DNA from 3 places in the Micromonospora sp. NPDC049051 genome. Region 2 is predicted to be linked to each of the others. Evidence: riboswitches for the same ligand, from Rfam matches in the RefSeq annotation. Region 2 holds a riboswitch; each other region holds the start of a gene.

Region 1 (5,813 bases), on a different contig from region 2:
AGCCCGCGTCCAGCGTCGGCCCGGGTGACCAGGCTGTTCACGCGAGGAGCGAGGTGGGGATGAGCCGTCCCGGATCGCCAGGCACCCAACCAGGCCCGGAGCTGACGCTCCCGGCACCGACGACGGGCGCCCCGCTCGACGTCGGCACCGCGCCGGCCCCCACGAATCCCGAACAGGCGCTCGCCGAGCTGCACGCCGGCAACCGGCGGTTCGTGACCGGGGCCCCGCGTCACCCGAACCAGGACGCCGGGCACCGCGCCGCGGTCGCCGACGGGCAGCACCCCTTCGCGGTGATCGTCGGCTGCTCCGACTCCCGGCTCGCCGCCGAGATCATCTTCGACCGGGGCCTGGGTGACCTCTTCGTCGTCCGCACCGCCGGGCACACCATCGGCCCCGAGGTGCTGGGCAGCGTGGAGTACGCCGTCACGGTCCTGGGCACGCCGCTGATCGTGGTGCTCGGGCACGACTCCTGCGGGGCCGTCCAGGCGGCGCGTGCGGCGGACGCCACCGGCACCCCACCGGCGGGCCACCTGTGCGCCGTGGTGGACGCCGTGGTGCCCAGCCTGCGCCGGGCCGCCGCCGAGGGCGTGGAGGACATCGACGGGATCGTCGACATCCACATCGCGTACACCGTCGAGGCCATGCTGGGCCGCTCCGCCGTGCTCGCCGCCGAGGTGGCCGCCGGCCGCTGCGGGGTGGTCGGCATGTCGTACCGGCTGACCGCCGGCGAGGTGCGGACGGTGGCCGCGGTGCCCGCCCTCGCGGTCGACGCGCCGGAGCCGGCGGCCAGCGTCGCGCTCGCCTGACTCCGGTCCCACCCGACGACACAGGGCCGCTCCCGCGTCCGGCGGGGGCGGCCCTGTGCGTGGCCCGGGGGCGCTGCTAGAGCAGTGACACGTGTACGTGGTCCGTGTGGTTCGACGGGCCGCTGTAGGACTTCCAGCCGGTCGCCGGGAACCAGATCTGCCTGTTCCAGATCACGTAGTAGATGCCGAGCCGGTCGGCGTTGCGGACCAGGAACGCGGTCAGGTTGTTGCCGTACATGTAGGTGTCGTCGTTGTGCCAGGGGGAGAAGCCACTGCGTTGCAGCGACCAGTCGCAGGCCCGGCCCTTCGGATGCTCGTACGGGCCGCCGGAGCGGTAGCAGCCGACGAACCGGTTGAAGCCGGCCCGCTTGACCTCCTTGTACATGTGCAGCGTGCGCGCGGTGATGCAGCCGGAGGTGGTGGGGTCGTCCTCGGTGCAGGACAGGGGCTTCCAGTCGCCGTCGGCGGTACGACCCGGCGCGATCTTCGCCACCGGCGAGGTGGCTACCACCTTGCCGCCGGTCAGCCCTCTGCCGCCGACCAGGGCGAGCGCCTTCTCCGCCTCCTTCTTGCCGCGGGCCATCTCGTTCGTCAGCCGCTGCTGCTCGCGCACCTCGGCGTCGAGCGCCAGCTTCGCCTGCTCGGCGCGGTCCTTGACCGCGTTCACCTCGGCGAGCTTCTTGGAGTTGACCAGGTTGAGTTCGTCGAGCGCGGCGGCGCGTTGGACGAACGAGTCGGGGCTGGCGGTGTCCAGCAGCATCGACACCGCCCCGATCCGCCCCGTCCGGTAGGACTGGGCGGCGATCTGGCTGACCTGCGGGGCCAGCGCGTTCAGCTCGGCCTGCGCGCGGTCGACCTCCAGGGCGAGTTCGAGCTGGCGCTTCTTCGACTTCGCCAGCTTCGCCTTGGCCTGGACGTAGGACCGGTTGCGGGCCTCGATCAGGTCGTCGAGCAGCTTGGGCTCGTCGTCCCCGTGCCCGGAGGGCGTGGGCGGGGTGGGTGCGGCCACCGCCGGAACAGGGCCGGCGAGGACCGCCAGCGCGGCGAGTACGGCCACCACAGGCGTCAGCCAGCGGCGTAGGGGTGCCGTCACAGTTTTCCCTTCCGTCGACCGCCGACCGGGTTAGCTGACGGGTTCGGGGCGGAAGTGGCCCCTACCGCTGTCGCGGATTCACCCCACGTGCCTGGTTCCCCGGCTCGCCTGGCGGCGATTGGGCGGCGGCACCGCAGGCGCCGCTGCGCGCCTTCAATGGTGACCGGCAGCGAGGTTACCCGAGAGCACTCCCGGGGATCTACGTCCCTAAGCCGACTAAATGCGTTATTTCGTAATGGCACACGGTGACCAGTGACGCGTTTATCAGGCCGGACGCCCCGGTCGGTCACGCTGCGGAGTTTCACCATGCGGTGTCCGTACTCCTGTCCCGGCCGGACCATCCGGTGGGAGCGGCGGACGGCGTTTCCCCGCGCGGCCCGCCGAGGGCCTCCAGCGCCTCGGACCGGTCGGTCGCCGGCCGGGGGGTCGGCGCGGTCGCGGCGCGGTCGGCGGTGTCCCCGCCGCGACGGCCGGCCGTGGTCACCAGGGCCGCCAGCCCGGTGGTCAGTGGCACGGCGGCGATCAGACCCAGGGTGGCGACCGCGCTGCGGACGATCTCCTGGGCGAGGAACTCGCTGGTGAGCAGCTGGGTCACCGCCCGGGAGTCGGCCGTCAGCAGGAGCAGCACCGGCAGCGAGGCGCCGGCGTACGCCAGCACGATGGTGTTCACCGTCGAGGCGATGTGCGCCCGGCCGACCCGGGTCGCCGCCCGGTAGAGCTGCGTCCGGGACAGCCCGGGGTTGGCGTGCGCCAGTTCGGTGACCGTGGCGGCCTGGGTCACCGTGACGTCGTCCAGCACGCCGAGGGAGCCGATGATGATCCCGGCCAGCAGCAGGCCGTGCAGGTCGACGTCGGCCTGGTACATCGACAGCGTGGTGGCGTCCTCGGAACCGAACCCGGTCAGGTGGGTCGCGGCGGTGGCGATGGTGCCGAGGACACCGGTCAGCACCAGGCTGCCCAACGTGCCGAGTACGGCCACCGAGGTCTGGACGGTCACGCCGTGGGTCAGGTAGAGCACCACGAACATGATCAGGGCGGCGCCGACGACCGCGACCAGCAGCGGCGGGCTCCCGGCGCTGATCCCGGGCAGCACGAAGGTCAGCAGGATGGCGAAGCTCGCCGCCAGGCCGGCCAGCGCGGCCAGCCCGCGCCACCGCCCGAAGGCGACGATGGCGGCCGCGAAGAGCGCCACCAGCCAGATCAGTGGCTTTCCGCGCTGGTGTTCGGCGATGTTGTAGGCGCTGGCCGTGGGGTCGGCGGGGTCGGTGAGCTCGACCAGGATGATCTCGTCGTCGACGGCGACGGTCGGTGCGCCGGGCCCGGCGGGAATCGGTGTCTGCACCTGCTGGCCGGCGTCGGGGCCGTCCTCCACCCGTACGGTCACCATGCCGCAGGGGCCCGGTGCCTCCCCCGGGCCTCCCTCCGGGGTCTCCGGGGCCGGCGGGCACGGCTCCGTCACCACCCGCGTGACGGTGCCGTGGTAGCGGGGCGTGTCGGTGCCGGCCACGGGATCGGGCGTGTCCCGTGGCCACAGCACCAGGGCCGCGATCAACGTGGCGACGAAGAGGGGCACCACGGTCGCGAAGAGGACCCGCCGTACGCCCGGCGGGGCGGACGGAGCGGGACGGGTGTGGTCGGCGCCCATCGAGTGTCTCCCAACGAATCCAGGGCGTGGTACGGGCCGGCGGGCCGGTCGGTTCAGCCGCGCCACGCGGCCGGGACGGGGGACCGTCCCCGCGTGGCGGTGCGGTCACGTACCCCGGTCGTCGGCCCCCGCCCGGCGGCGGGTAATCGGTGCCACCGCCCGGCGGAGGACGCGGTGCGGACGGTGCGGAGTCCGGATGGCCACCGGCCGAATGGTAGCCACCCCCGCACCGGGGCGCAGGTCGTGCGGGCGGTGTCGCGACGCGGACCTCAGTCGGGCATCGATGCGGGGACGCCGCGGGTTGGTACCCGTGCGGAGCGGGTCGACGCGCTAGCGTGACGGTTGTGCGGACGACGGTGACGGCGACGCGGGGCGCGCGGCTCCTGCTGCTCGTCGGCACGCTGCTCGGGCTGGCCGCCATGCACACGATCGGTCACGACTCGCACCCGACCGGCCATGCCCCCGCCCCGTCGGGGCACGCCGCCGCGTCCGCCCCGCACGCGGCCCTCGCGCCCGGCCGGCAGGTGGTGCTCGCGCCCGTCCCGCACGCGGCCCCCGCGCTCGCCCCGCACGCCGACGGTGCGCTCGCGCCGCCCCCGCAGGACGTCGCCCTCCACGCCGGCGGGGCGGCTCTCCATGCCGTAGGGGCGGCCCTCGGGGCCGTCGTGGACTGCCCCGGTGGCTGCGCGGCAGGACAGCTCCTGCCGTCCGGCGGCGCGGGGGGAGAGCTGCCCGGGTGGGGAGTGTGCCTGGCCGTGCTGGGCGCGTTCGCGGCCTCGCTGCTGTTGCTGGCGGCGCTCCTGTCGGCCCGCGTACGCGCTGTCGGCCCGGTGGGGGGCGGTCCGGTCGGCTGCGTCCTGCCGCCCCGGGCCCCGCCACCCCGGCCGGTCGGTCTGCGGCTCGCCACGGTCTCGGTGCTGCGCAGGTAGGACGCGTTCGACGCGGGTGCGGCTCACGCCGTTCCGCGTCCTCGTCGTGCCGCCTACGTTCCGACACCGAAAGGCTCAGACATGACCACTCGTACCCTCGCGCGCCGTGCCGCCCTGGCCGGCGTCGCCGTCACCGCCGCTCTCGCCCTGGCCGCCTGCGGCGGCGACGACCACCCGTCCCCGGGCGCGGGACACGGCACCCCCGGCACCGGCGGGCCGGCGGCCACCGCCACCGGCGCGACGGCGTTCGGCGACGCCGACGCGATGTTCGCCCAGATGATGATTCCGCACCACCGGCAGGCGGTGGAGATGGCCGACCTGGTGGCGACGCGGGCGGCGGACCCGGAGGTCAAGCGGCTCGCCGCCGAGATCAAGGCGGCCCAGGCGCCCGAGATCGCCACCATGAGCGGCTGGCTGGCGGCCTGGGGACGGCCGGTGCCGACGCCGGGTGAGATGCCGCACATGGACCACGGCATGCCCGGCATGATGTCCGACGCCGACATGACGAAGCTGGCGGCCGCCGCCGGCCGGGAGTTCGACCGGCAGTTCCTGACCATGATGATCGCCCACCACGAGGGCGCGGTCACGATGGCCCGCGACGAGCTGGCCCGGGGCGTGCACGCGGAGGCCAAGGCTCTGGCCCAGCAGATCGTCAGCACCCAGCAGGCGGAGATCGATACGATGCGGAAGATCCTCGGCCGGTTCTGATCCGATCGCCCCGGCGTCTCCCATCGGGGGGCGCCGGGGCGCCACGGGCGGAGCCTGCCGGGAGGAGACCGGCGTGCGACCCGGTGCGCCGACGGCGGAGGAGCTGCCGGCGGCTCAGCCGCGCTTCATCAGGCGGCCGACGGCGGCCATCATCTCGGTGGCCATCTCCTCGGCCCGGCCCTCGGCCGCGCCCTCGTGCATGCAGTGCCGCGCGTGCCCGTCGAGGAGGCCGAGCGCGACCTTGTCCAGGGCGGCCTGGATGGCGGAGATCTGGGTGAGCACGTCGATGCAGTAGCGGTCGTCGTCGACCATCTTCTCGATGCCGCGGACCTGCCCCTCGACGCGACGCAGCCGCGCGAGCAGCTGGTCCTTGGTGGCGGTGTATCCCCTGGTCGGGGTGGGCGTCGGTGTGGTCATGACGTCGAGGATAACGTACCCCTCGGGGGTATGGTACGGTCCTTCGTGTCCGGGATACCCCCACCGGGTACCGGTAATCGGCAGTAGGCGTGGTTCGCCTCCGCACTACCCCCTGGGGGTATAGGCTGGAGGCGTCGAGAGGAGAGTCCGATGATCACCACCACGTACCAGGTGCAGGGCATGACCTGCGGGCACTGCGCCTCCGCGGTCAGCAA
Region 2 (5,813 bases):
AGCTGCTCCGCCGGCTGCTCGACCGGGGCGCGACGGTGATCCTGCGGGCCCACCCGTACACCTCGCAGAACCCGGCCTCCGCCCGCCAGCTGGGCCGGCTCACCGAGCTGCTGGCCGCGGACCGGGCCCGCAGCGGCCGGCAGCACGTCTTCGGCGCCGCCGCCAGCCGGGAGCTGACCCTGACCGAGTGCGTGAACCGCTCGGACGCGCTCATCTCCGACGTCTCCGGGGTGATCTCCGACTACCTCTACTCGGGCAAGCCGTACGCGGTGACCGACATGGTGGGCTCCGGCGACCGGTTCGGCGAGCAGTTCCCCCTCGCCGGGTCGGGCTACGTGCTGCGGCCCGACATGTCCAACGTCGACGAGGTGCTGACCGCGCTGCTGGACACCGATCCGCTGGCCTCGGCGCGGTGGACCACCCGGAGCCGCTACCTGGGCGACTTCCCGGCCGAGTCGTACGCCGAGGCGTTCCTGGCGGCGGCGCGGCGGCAGCTCGACGAGGGCTGGAACCCGCCGGCCCCGCGTACCGCCGGCGGGCCCGGCGTGCCGGTCGACCCGGACGAGGCGACGCTCTCCCCCACCACCTGACGCCTCCGGTCAGCGGTAGGGGTCGACGAGGGCCAGGACCGCCTCGGGGGCCTCGACGTGGGCGTTGTGCCCGAGGCCGGGCAGGGTGGCGACCGGCACGCCCAACTCCTTGAGCTGGGCGTCGGTGACCATGGGGTCGTGCTCGCCGCGGGCCAGCAGCACCGGCACGTCGGTGGCCGCCAGCAGGGCGGGTAGGCCCGGCTCGCCCACGCCGAACGCGGCGGGGTCCATCGCCAGCCGCCAGCGGCCGTTGACCTGGCGCAGCCCGGCCGCCACGATCGGATGCTCCGGGGCGACGAGCCCGGTCAGCCCGGCCACCCGCAGGTAGCGGCGGGCCGCCTCGTCCCGGCTGGCGAACCAGGTCACCGGCCGGGTCGCCAACTCGCCTGCCTTCGCCAGCTCCGCCGGTGACCAGACCGCCTTGATGCCGACCCCGACCACGGCGTCGACCGGCAGGCCGGCGCCGCGGGCGGCCAGCGCCAGCCCGACCACCCCGCCGAGGGAGTGGCCCAGCACGACGAGCCGTTCCCCCGCCGGCAGGGCGGCGGCGATCCGCGCGGCCAGCCCCGCGAACGAGTACTCCGGCAGCGGCGGCGACCAGCCGTGGCCGGCGAGGTCCGGCGCCAGCCACCGCCCCGCCCACCGGCGTTCCAGCAGCGGCGCCCACGGCAGCCACACCTCGCCGGTGGCGCCCATGCCGTGCAGCAGCAGGAGCACGCGCCGGCCGTCCTCCCGGTCACCCGTTCCGTCGACCATGCAGCGCAGTCTGTCACCCGGGCGGGCCGAGGGCGAGGGCCGTGACCCGGACACGACATCGGGCGCCGGCCCCCGGGTGGGAGCCGACGCCCGACGGTGTCGCTCAGGCGGAGTAGCCGCGGGTGGCGGCCCAGTTCGCCAGGGCGATGGTGCTCATCCAGTACGAGGCGGTCGCGGGGTTCGCCGAGTCGGCGATCTTCACCAGCCGGCCCTCGTCCTGGTAGCCGACGACGGCGACGTAGTGACCGCCGGGGAACGAGTGCCAGCCGCCGTTGGTGTCCGTGGCGCTGCCGGCCACGTTCACCACGACGCCCCGCCCGTCGCCGATGGCCGCGACGACGTCGGCCTGGAGCCGGTCCATCTGGGCCGGGGTGGCGGCGCCGCCGGGAATCATCCGGGTCCGGTACGGCGCACCCTTCACCGTCGCGTTCAGCACGCGGGTGGTGTCCTCGGCGGAGTCGGTGCCCATCTGGTCGGTACCAAGCTGGGCGCCGAGGGTGTCCTGGCTGCGCGCGATGCCGGCGGCGCTGAGGGCGTGCCGGACGGCCGCCGGGCCGCAGTTGTAGAAGGTGGTCTGGGCCTGGTAGTCGTAGTTCAGGCTCTTGGCCGCCGGGGGCTTCGGCCGCTCCGGCTCACGGGTCACATCCGGGTTGGCGGCGGCGCTGGAGGCGCTGGCCGAGGGGGCTGCGCTGGAGGCCGCCGGAGCGGCGCTGGACGGGGCGGTCGTGACCCGGGCCGCTCCGCGCGAGGCGGCGTCGTCGTCGCGCGATTCGGTCGCGGCGACCGGGGCCTGCGCGGCGGCGGGGGCCTCGTCGGTGCTGGCCAGCAGCGCGCCCGTGCCCGACGCCAGCACGAGCGCGGCGGCGGACGCGGCGGCCAGCTGGTACGGACGTTCGGACGTGAGGCGACGCAGCTGTCGCTTGAGGTGGTGCTTCACGGTTTCCTCCACGGGCTCGGGGTGGGCAGCCCGCGATCCGTGCCGAGGGCAGGGCGGACCGACCGCGCGGACGGGCGTCCGTGCGGGGTGCTGGGCTGCTCAGGGGGTGCGCCCGGGATGCCGGGCGACGAACGACGGTGACCGGTCGGTCAGCTCACGACCTGCTGGCCGAGGAGCGCGGGCACCGCGACGCCGTGGAGACGGCGGAACAACCGAGGGGCGGATGGGTGCTGCACGAGGATGGAACTCCTTCCGACACCGCCGACCGGGTTAGCTGACGGATTCGGGCGGGAAGAACGCCCTACCAAGGGCCTACGGCCCTCGGATTCACCCCATGAAGCAGTGGGTCCCCGGTTCGTCGTTCACGATTAGGCGGGTCGGCGCGGCGTCGCCCTCTGGCGATCGGGTACCGCACCGGACGCGCCGACATTACTGGCCGGTTCGCGCCCTGCCAACCCCACCCCACCTGCCTAAACCTGGATCCTGGGCCCGATTTTGCGGGCATCGAGCCACTGTCGTGACTCAATGGGACGACCGTTTCTGGGAGCCCTCCGGGGGACGAGGGGTCAAGCAGGCGGACATCGGCACCCCGAATTCGCGGCGTGAATCGACCCGCGCACGTTGGTTGACCGATTCGGCGCCATGGTGACCGGCGTCACCGAAACCGTGGGATTACCGTCCGTGCGCGGGCCGGCCCCGGCGGGAACGTCCCGCCCGCCGGGACGGTCAGCGTGAGTCGACGTACGCCGGTCGGTCCCCGGTCCGTGGCTCGGCGGACCGGGGGCGCGGCACGGCGCTGTCCCGCTTCCCCGACGCCTCCGCCGGCCCGGTACCGCCGGAGGTGCTCCCGGCGTCGTCCCCGCCGGGCGGCGTCGGCCGGGCGGGCCGGCGCGGGGTGAGCAGCCGCATCATCGGCTTCTCCACGAAGCGGTGCAGCAGGCCGGCCAGGGCCAGGTTCACCAGCAGGAAGCCGAGCACCACCGCCAGTCCCCACCAGCCGCGGAAGCCCACGCCCCAGTCGCCGGTGAGCCGCAGGACGGTGATCATCACCAGGACGTGCACCAGGTAGAAGGCGAAGGAGACCTCGCCGAGCCAGATCATCGGACGGGACCGCCACGGCGAGCGCCGCCCGCGCACGTCCGCGTCGGCCGCCGCGGTGATGACCAGGATGTACGCCACCGAGAGCAGGGCCGCCCACAGTTCGGCGCGGACCCACTGCGCGGCGACCAGCCAGGTCGCCACGAAGACGAGGCTGGCGACGGGCAGGCGCGGGCCCCGCCAGCGGCCCCGCCGCATCAGCTCGGCGGCGGCGACGCCCATCCAGAACTCCAGCGACCGTACGGGCGGAAAGACCTGGGTGAACCACCAGCGGCTCTCCTCCGGCACCAGGGCCTGGCCCGGCCAGAGCGCCAGGATCAGCAGCGGCACCGCGACCACGACGGCCCACAGCGCCCACGGCCGGGCCCGACGGATCAGCGGCAGCGCCAGCGGCAGGCAGAGGTAGAAGAAGAACTCGCAGGACAGCGACCAGCTGACCGTGTTGATGCTGTAGAAGTGGCCCGGCCGGGGGTCCCAGGCCTGGAGGAGGAACAGGTTCTCCACGGCGACGAACCGGTCCACCGGGTCGGCGAACCAGGCCGCGACCGCCAGGGCCGCCCCCCACAGCACCACGTGGCTCGGCCAGATCTTGGCCACCCGGCGGCGCCAGAACGCCCGGCGGGTGTCGGTGGGCCGCGCCGACCAGACCAGCACGAAGCCGCTGAGGATGAAGAAGAACTGCACGCCGGACAGGCCGAGGGTGAAGATCCAGTCCACGACGGCCTTGTGGCCGGGCTCGGCGATGATGCCCATCGTCGCGGCGTGGAACCCGAAGACGAGCAGGGCGGCGACCCAGCGCAGCCCCGTCAGCGACGGCAGGCGGTTGGCCGAGGACGCGGGCCGTTCGGCCGGCGCGACGGTCGCGGCGTCCGTCATGCCGACATCCCGGCGCTCCGCAGGCTCACCAGCACGTACGTCTCCTCCTCGGCCCTCCGCGGGCAGGCGCCCCGCGGGGCCTGCTGGCGGCCCACCGGTCGGTACCGCCCGTCGGGCACCCTACCTGCCGAACGTGAGGCTCTGTTCCGTACCGTCCGCGAGTGTCCGTTATGCCCCGACAGGCGTGGACGCCCTCCCCGGTTCCCGATGGTCGAGGCGTTTTGTCCCGAGACGGCAGCGCAGGGCGTCCGGGTCCGCGCCGGATGCCTGGCTAGTATTCCGGGACCCGAAGGTGACGAGAGGCGGGACGAATGCACCGGCGCATCCTGATGCGGGCGAAGAAGGGTCCGTTCGACGTCTACTCCCCCGAGGAGACGTTCGAGCGGAACTGGATCGGCGAGAACAACGGCAACCTCGTCTTCAGCCACGCCGCCCACAAGCTGCTGCGCACCGCCACCGCCGAGATCACCTCGACCGAGTTCAGGGTCAACCTGCGCGAGGCCGACATGATCAACGAGCGGTACGACGTCTACGTCGTACCGCTCGCCAACGCCTTCCGGCGCAGCTACGCCCACCGCATCGAGACCATGACGAAGCTGATCGAGCAGCTGAAGATCCCGGTGGTGGTGCTCGGGGTCGGCGTGCAGACCGACATCCACGGCGACCGGGAGTACCTGCGCCCGATCGACGACGTCGTCACCCGGTTCGTACGGGCCGTCCTCGACCGCTCGCACAGCATCGGCGTCCGGGGCGAGATCACCCACGACTACCTGCGCACCCTGGGCTTCTCGGCCGTCGACGTGATCGGCTGCCCGTCGATGTTCCTGCACGGCGACAGCCTGCGGGTGCAGAAGCGCAAGGCGGCGCTGGCCCCGGAGGACAGGCTCGCGCTCACCGTCTCGCCGTACGTCTCGTCGATGGCAGAGATCATCGCCCGGCACCACGAGCGGTACCCGAACCTGCGCTACCTGCCGCAGGACCTCAAGACGCTCGGCACCCTGCTCTACGGCGACGCCCCCGCGGACCGGGGCAAGTCCAGCAAGATCCCGATCCACACCTCGCACCCGCTGTTCACCGAGGACAAGGTGCGGATGTTCGTCGACCCCTGGACCTGGATGGACTACCTCTCCGGGTTCGAGTTCGCGTTCGGCACCCGCATCCACGGCACCATCACCGCGCTGGTCGCCGGCACGCCCGGCTACCTGTTCGCCCACGACTCGCGCACCCTGGAACTCGCCCGGTACTTCGACATCCCGCACCGGGTGATGAAGGAGGTGCCGGCCGACATCGACGCCGCCGAACTCTACGAGGAGGCGAACTACACGGCGCTCAACGCCGGACACCGGTCGCGCTACGAGACCATGCTGGCCTTCCTCGCCAAGCACGACCTCGGCAACTCCTTCGCCGACGGCGACAGCGCGGCCCGGTTCGACGCGCAGGTGCGCTCCACCACCTTCCCGCCCGCCGTACGCCCGGCCGCCGCGACCGCCCCCGAGGCGCTGCTGACGCGGATCCAGTGGCTGCACGACCGCAACGTCGAACTGCGCAGGGAGGCG
Region 3 (5,813 bases), on a different contig from region 2:
GGGCCGGCACCGGTGTGTGTGCGGCCGGTGGGCCGCGCCCGGGGGCGGGATGGTGGTCACGGTGCGGCGCCCCGGGTGGGAACGGTGCCGGGGCGCCGCACCGCGTCTCAGGCGGCCGGGCGGGCGGCGTGGCCGCCGACGCTTCCCGACCGGGTCTCGGGCAGCACGGCGGTGCCGGCGGCAGCCGCGTGGGGGTCGAGCCACACCTGGACGGCGGGGCGGCCGTGCCACTCGCCGGCCCCGCCAGCGACACCGGACTCGCGGCGGGCCAGCATCGCCACGTCGACGGTGAACTCGAAGACCCGCCAGTCGACCTGGGGCGCGGCCCGGTGACTGCGGGCCAGCCGGGCGACCCGGGCCGGGTCGGTCACCGGCCGGGCGTGGCCGGCGACGTAGGCTTCGTCGTCGCTCTCCTCCGGCGGGAAGGAGTGCAGCGCGTAGCGACCGTCGCGCTCCAGGTCGCGCCGCTTGGGCGAGTCGACGACGAAGCAGAAGAGCCCCTCGTCGGTGATCACGGGGGAGACCGGGTGCACCCGGGGCCCGCCGTCGGCGCGGACGGTGGCCAGGTAGCCGAAGCCCGGCCCGTACTGCTGCATGAGGAGGCGGATCCCGTCGGCGAGGCGGGGCTCGTCGGCGGCGAATTCGGACCAGGAAGCCATGCCGGCATTCTATCGAACAATTGTACGAAGGCGCACTCCGACACGCAGGTCACGCACGTCGCTCGCTAAGGTGTGCGGATGCTGCTCTCCGATCGCGACCTGGCCCGCGAGATCGAGGCGGGAACGCTCGCGCTGGAGCCGTTCGAGCCCGCGTTGGTGCAACCGTCCAGCATCGACGTACGCCTGGACAAGCTCTTCCGGGTCTTCAACAACCACCTCTACACCCACATCGACCCCGCCCAGCAGCAGGACGACCTCACGTCGATGGTCGAGGTACCCGACGGCGAGCCCTACGTGCTGCATCCCGGCGAGTTCGTGCTCGCCTCGACGCTGGAGGTCATCTCGCTCGGCGACCAGCTCGCCGGCCGCCTGGAGGGGAAGAGCTCACTGGGCCGGCTCGGCCTGCTCACCCACTCCACGGCGGGCTTCATCGACCCGGGCTTCTCCGGCCACGTCACCCTGGAGCTGTCCAACGTGGCCAACCTGCCGATCACGCTCTGGCCGGGCATGAAGATCGGGCAACTCTGCATCTTCCGGCTCTCGTCGCCGGCGCAGCACCCGTACGGCTCGGTCGTCTACGGCTCGCGCTACCAGGGGCAGCGCGGGCCGACCCCGAGCCGCTCCTGGCAGCACTGGCGCACCTGGCCGACCCGCTGACCCGACCTGCGGGCGGGCGGAGGGCCCCCGCCGGGCGGGGACCCTCCGGGCACGTCAGCCGGGTCGGCCGTAGCTGTGGATCGGGCCGTCGTCGACCTTCTTCATCTTGATCGGCACCCCGGCGCGGGAGGCGTGCACCACCCAGCCCCCGCCGACGTACATGCCGACGTGGTGCAGGTCGCTGTAGTAGAAGACCAGGTCCCCCGGGCGCAGCTCGCTCCGGCTGACGGACGCGGTGGCCCGGCGCTGCTGCGCGGCGTTGTGCGGCAGCGAGACCCCGGCCTTCGCCCAGGCGGCGAGCATCAGGCCGGAGCAGTCGTACGAGTTCGGCCCCTCGGCACCCCAGACGTAGGGCTTGCCGATCTGGGCACAGGCGAACTTCACGGCGGTACCGGCCGGGCCGCCGGGGTAGCCGGCCGGGCAGGGGGCGGGACGCAGCGGCCCGCCGCCGCCGTTGCCGTAGACCCGCAGCCGCAGCTTCTGCAACCGGTCGATCTCGGCGTTGATCTGCTTCTTCTTCGCCGCGAGCTGGGCCTCGGTGCGGCTGAGCTGGACGACCATCTCGTCCAGCGGCGCCTTCTTCGCGGCCAGTTGGTCGCGCAGCTCGGCGACCTGCCGCACGTCCTGCTGCTGGTGCTGGGCGAACCGGTCGAGCAGTTCGAGCTGCCCGACCATCTCGCTGGGCGAGCGGCTGCCCAGCAGGGCGTTGACGACGGAGACGTTCTCGCCCTTGTAGGCGCGGGCGGCCAGGGCGCCCACCTTCTCCATCGCCTCGTCGACCTGCTTCTCCAGCGGCCCGATCTGCGCGGCGAGCGCGTTCGCCTGCTTGCGTCTGGCGGCCAGGTCCTGTCGGGTGGCGTTGTGCCGCTCGATGATCGGTTCGAGCTTGTTCCAGTCCTCGTCGATCTGCCGCTCGATCTCGGCGACCGTCGGTTCGGCGTGAGCCGCCGTGGCGCCGCCGGTCAGGACGACGGCGAACGCGGCGAGGGCGGCGAGGGCGGTGGTGCAGCGGTACCAGCGTGGGCGCGGCGCAGCCGTCGTCGGGTCGGTGCGGGCCGACCGGGCCGACGGTGGCCGCGGGGCATGGTGTGCCACCGGGCTGCGTACTCCTTCTTCCGGACCGCCTACCGGGTTAGCTGACGGGTTCGGGCGGGAAGGGGACGCCCTACCGCAGGGGCTGCGGATTCACCCCGGGAACCTGGGTCCCCGGCTCGCTCGTGAGCGACTCGGCGGTGTCGGACCGCCACCGCCCGGGTTGGACGGATTGTCACCGGCCGACGAATGACCAGAGTAGAGACGGCCGTTATCGATCCGCAACCCTGCGGGCAGTGACACTCCGTACCCACCCGCGCCTGGCGAATCCGCAACCCGGAAGACGAAGATTTTCTTCCTTCTGAAGTGTCAGACAGAAAGGTATTGACCAAAGGCGGCGGGCGGGGCGAAGGTGGCCCCACCTTTGCCCGCCCGAACTGGGGGTCTGATGCACCTGTCAGCGACATCGAGGAGCAGACGCGTCCTGCTGGCCGCCGCCGTGGCCGCCGCCCTGACGGCGACGCCGCTCACCGCCGCCGGATCCGCCGCCGCAGCGACGCCGGTGACCGACCGGCAGCAGCAGTACGCCGCCGCGTCGGCCGAGTACGGCGTGCCGGAGAGCGTCCTGCTCGGGGTCTCCTACCTACAGTCCCGCTGGGACACCAACGCCGGCACGCCGAGCACCAGCGGCGGCTACGGACCGATGCACCTCACCGACGCCGAGCACGTCGCCGCCCTGTCCGGCGGCACCCACCACGACGAGGGCAGCGAGGACCCGCGCGGCGACGACTCCCGCCCGTCCCTGGCCGAGGCCAACGAGCCGCCGGCCGCCGCCCCGCCCGCCGAGGCGCTCCGGACGCTCGACGCCGCCGCGGAACTGACCGGCGCCAGCGAGGAGGCGCTGCGCACGGACGTCACGGCGAACATCCGGGGCGGCGCGGCGCTGCTGGCCGCGTACCAGAAGGAGATCGGCGCCCCGGTCGGTGCCGGCACCGACCCCGCGGCCTGGTACGGCGCGGTGGCCCGGTACTCGGGCGCGGACAGCGCCGACGCCGCGGCGGCCTTCGCCAACGAGGTGTACGCCACCATCGCCACCGGCGACAGCCGGCTGACCGACGACGGGCAGCGCGTCACGCTGGCCGGCAGCGCGGTCCAGCCGGACCGTTCCTGGCTGGACCGGCTGCGGCTGCGCAAGCTCGCCCGGCCCGACGGGCTGGAGTGCCCGGTCGACATCTCCTGCGAGTGGATCCCGGCGCCGTACCAGCAGTACGGGCCCGCCCTGGGCGACTACGGCAACCACGACCTGGCGAACCGGCCCACGCAGCAGAAGATCGAGTACATCGTCATCCACGACACCGAGGGCTACTTCGGCCCCAGCGTCAACCTGGTCAAGGACCCGAAGCGGGTGGGCTGGCACTACACCCTGCGCTCGGTCGACGGCCACATCGCCCAGCACATCAAGACCAAGGACGTCGGCTGGCACGCCGGCAACTGGTACGTGAACGCCAAGTCCATCGGCCTGGAGCACGAGGGCTTCGCCGGGCACGGCACCTGGTACACCGAGGCGATGTACCGCACCTCCGCCAAGCTGGTCCGTCACCTGGCGCGGCAGTACAACATCCCGCTGGACCGCAACCACATCATCGGCCACGACAACGTCCCCGGCACCGTCGCCGCGAACGTGCGCGGCATGCACTGGGACCCGGGACCGTACTGGGACTGGTCGCACTACTTCGACCTGCTGAAGGCGCCGTTCAAGTCGACCGGCACGCACCGGACCGGGCTGGTCACCATCGACCCCGACTTCGCCACCAACCAGCCGCCGTTCACCGGCTGCAACCGGCAGCCGCCGGGCGTGCCGAACCCGCCGCCGGCGGAGGCCCCCTGCCCGCTGCGCGGCTCCTCCGCGCTGTTCCTGCACAACGCGCCGAGCCACGACGCGCCGCTGGTCAACGACATCGCGTTGCGGCCCGACGGCACCCCCAACACCAAGTACGTCTCCGACCACGGCGCCCGCGTCTCGGCCGGCCAGACGTACGCGCTGGCGGAGGTCCAGGGCGACTGGACCGCGATCTGGTACCTCGGGCAGAAGGGGTGGTTCCACAACCCCGCCTCGAAGCCGACGGCGAAGTGGTCCGTCGGGTTCGTCGTGACCCCGAAGGCCGGTAAGGCCACCATCCCGGTGTACGGCCGGGCCTACCCGGAGCAGGCCGCGTACCCGGAGGGCGTGCCGTACCAGGCGATCTCGCCGTTGCAGTACACCCTGTCGGCCGGTGAGCGCTACGCCGTCGGCAACCTGCTCCCCGGCGAGTACTACCGGGCTGTCACGTTCGACGGCTCCGCCCCGGGTGACCGGACGGTCGTCCGCGGCGACAACAGGTACGTGCAGGTCCAGTTCGGTCACCGGATCATGTACGTCAACCTGGACGACGTGGACCTGGTGCCCTCCCCGCTGGGCGCGCCCCGCTGATCCACCCGTACGACGAGGGCCCCCGGTCGACTCCGACCGGGGCCCTTCGTTGCGTGGATCAGCGGGTGCGCATCAGGGCCTGCGGAACCCGGCCACCGGCATCGTGTTGATGCTGGAGACGTTCACCGGCTTGCCGGCCCGGGGCGCGTGCACCATCTTGTCGTTGCCGAGATAGAGGCCGACGTGGTGCAGGTCACTGAAGAAGAAGACCAGGTCACCCGGGCGCGCCTCGGAGCGCGGGATGGCCTTGCCCTCGTTCCACTGCGCGCCAGTGAAGTGCGTCAGGTGGACCCCGGCGGCCTTGTAGGCGTACTGGGTCAGGCCGGAGCAGTCGAACGAGTTCGGGCCGGTGGCACCCCAGACGTACGGGTCGCCGACCTGGGCGCAGGCGGTCCGGATCGCGATTCGGGCCTTCTCGCTGACCACCCCGTTGATGGTCGGGCAGTTCACGGTCTTGACCGTCGTCACCGGCATCGACGCCTCGAGCTTCTTGATGTCGGCGTCGATCTGCTTCTTCTTCGCCGCCAGGTCGTTCTGCTGCTTCGTCTGGGAGACGATCAGCGTGTCGAGCTTCTGCTTCTCCGCGTCGAACTTCTCGCGGACCTTCGTCACGCCCTCGAGCTGCTTGCGCTCCTGCGCGGCCAGCCGGTCCAGCAGCGTCAGCTGCTCGGTCAGCGTGTCAGGCTTGGCGCTGACCAGCAGCGCGCCGATCTCCTGCGAGGGGCCGGAGATGTAGTAACGGGAGGCGAGGGCACCGACCCGGTCCATCGCCAGCTCGGTCTCCAGCGCCAACGGCTGGATCTTCTTCTGCAGGTCCTCCGACTTCTTGCGGTTGACCTTCAGCTGCGCCCGCACCTTGTTGTACTGCTCGATGGTGGGTTCGAGCTGCCGCCACTTCTGGTCGATCGCGGCCTCGATCTCGTCGACCGAGGGCTCGGCGTGGGCGGGCGCGGCCAGCATGCCGGCGCCGACCGCCGCCGCGGCGATCAGGGTGA

The links. Region 2 has a riboswitch for cyclic di-AMP ahead of ACGFIR_RS08960 (C39 family peptidase). Riboswitches for the same ligand answer to the same signal wherever they lie in the genome.
Region 1: linked by a shared signal. The riboswitch ahead of ACGFIR_RS03870 (coiled-coil domain-containing protein) and the one ahead of ACGFIR_RS08960 (C39 family peptidase) in region 2 are both predicted to bind cyclic di-AMP.
Region 3: linked by a shared signal. The riboswitch ahead of ACGFIR_RS01545 (NlpC/P60 family protein) and the one ahead of ACGFIR_RS08960 (C39 family peptidase) in region 2 are both predicted to bind cyclic di-AMP.

The regions. Positions count from the first base shown of each region.
Region 1 is NZ_JBICTL010000001.1:800,140-805,952, forward strand. It holds gene ACGFIR_RS03865 (carbonic anhydrase) at 60-806, shown strand; gene ACGFIR_RS03870 (coiled-coil domain-containing protein) at 883-1,899, opposite strand; cyclic di-AMP (ydaO/yuaA leader) riboswitch at 1,903-2,034, opposite strand; gene ACGFIR_RS03875 (YibE/F family protein) at 2,201-3,544, opposite strand; gene ACGFIR_RS03880 (hypothetical protein) at 3,889-4,473, shown strand; gene ACGFIR_RS03885 (DUF305 domain-containing protein) at 4,555-5,181, shown strand; gene ACGFIR_RS03890 (metal-sensitive transcriptional regulator) at 5,296-5,598, opposite strand; gene ACGFIR_RS03895 (heavy-metal-associated domain-containing protein) at 5,749-5,813, shown strand, end outside.
Region 2 is NZ_JBICTL010000002.1:366,838-372,650, forward strand. It holds gene ACGFIR_RS08950 (CDP-glycerol glycerophosphotransferase family protein) at 1-590, shown strand, start outside; gene ACGFIR_RS08955 (alpha/beta fold hydrolase) at 600-1,346, opposite strand; gene ACGFIR_RS08960 (C39 family peptidase) at 1,450-2,295, opposite strand; cyclic di-AMP (ydaO/yuaA leader) riboswitch at 2,528-2,668, opposite strand; gene ACGFIR_RS08965 (acyltransferase family protein) at 3,010-4,257, opposite strand; gene ACGFIR_RS08970 (polysaccharide pyruvyl transferase family protein) at 4,569-5,813, shown strand, end outside.
Region 3 is NZ_JBICTL010000001.1:319,284-325,096, reverse strand. It holds gene ACGFIR_RS01555 (pyridoxamine 5'-phosphate oxidase family protein) at 108-659, opposite strand; gene dcd (dCTP deaminase) at 738-1,316, shown strand; gene ACGFIR_RS01545 (NlpC/P60 family protein) at 1,371-2,411, opposite strand; cyclic di-AMP (ydaO/yuaA leader) riboswitch at 2,424-2,558, opposite strand; gene ACGFIR_RS01540 (N-acetylmuramoyl-L-alanine amidase) at 2,797-4,818, shown strand; gene ACGFIR_RS01535 (NlpC/P60 family protein) at 4,891-5,813, opposite strand, start outside.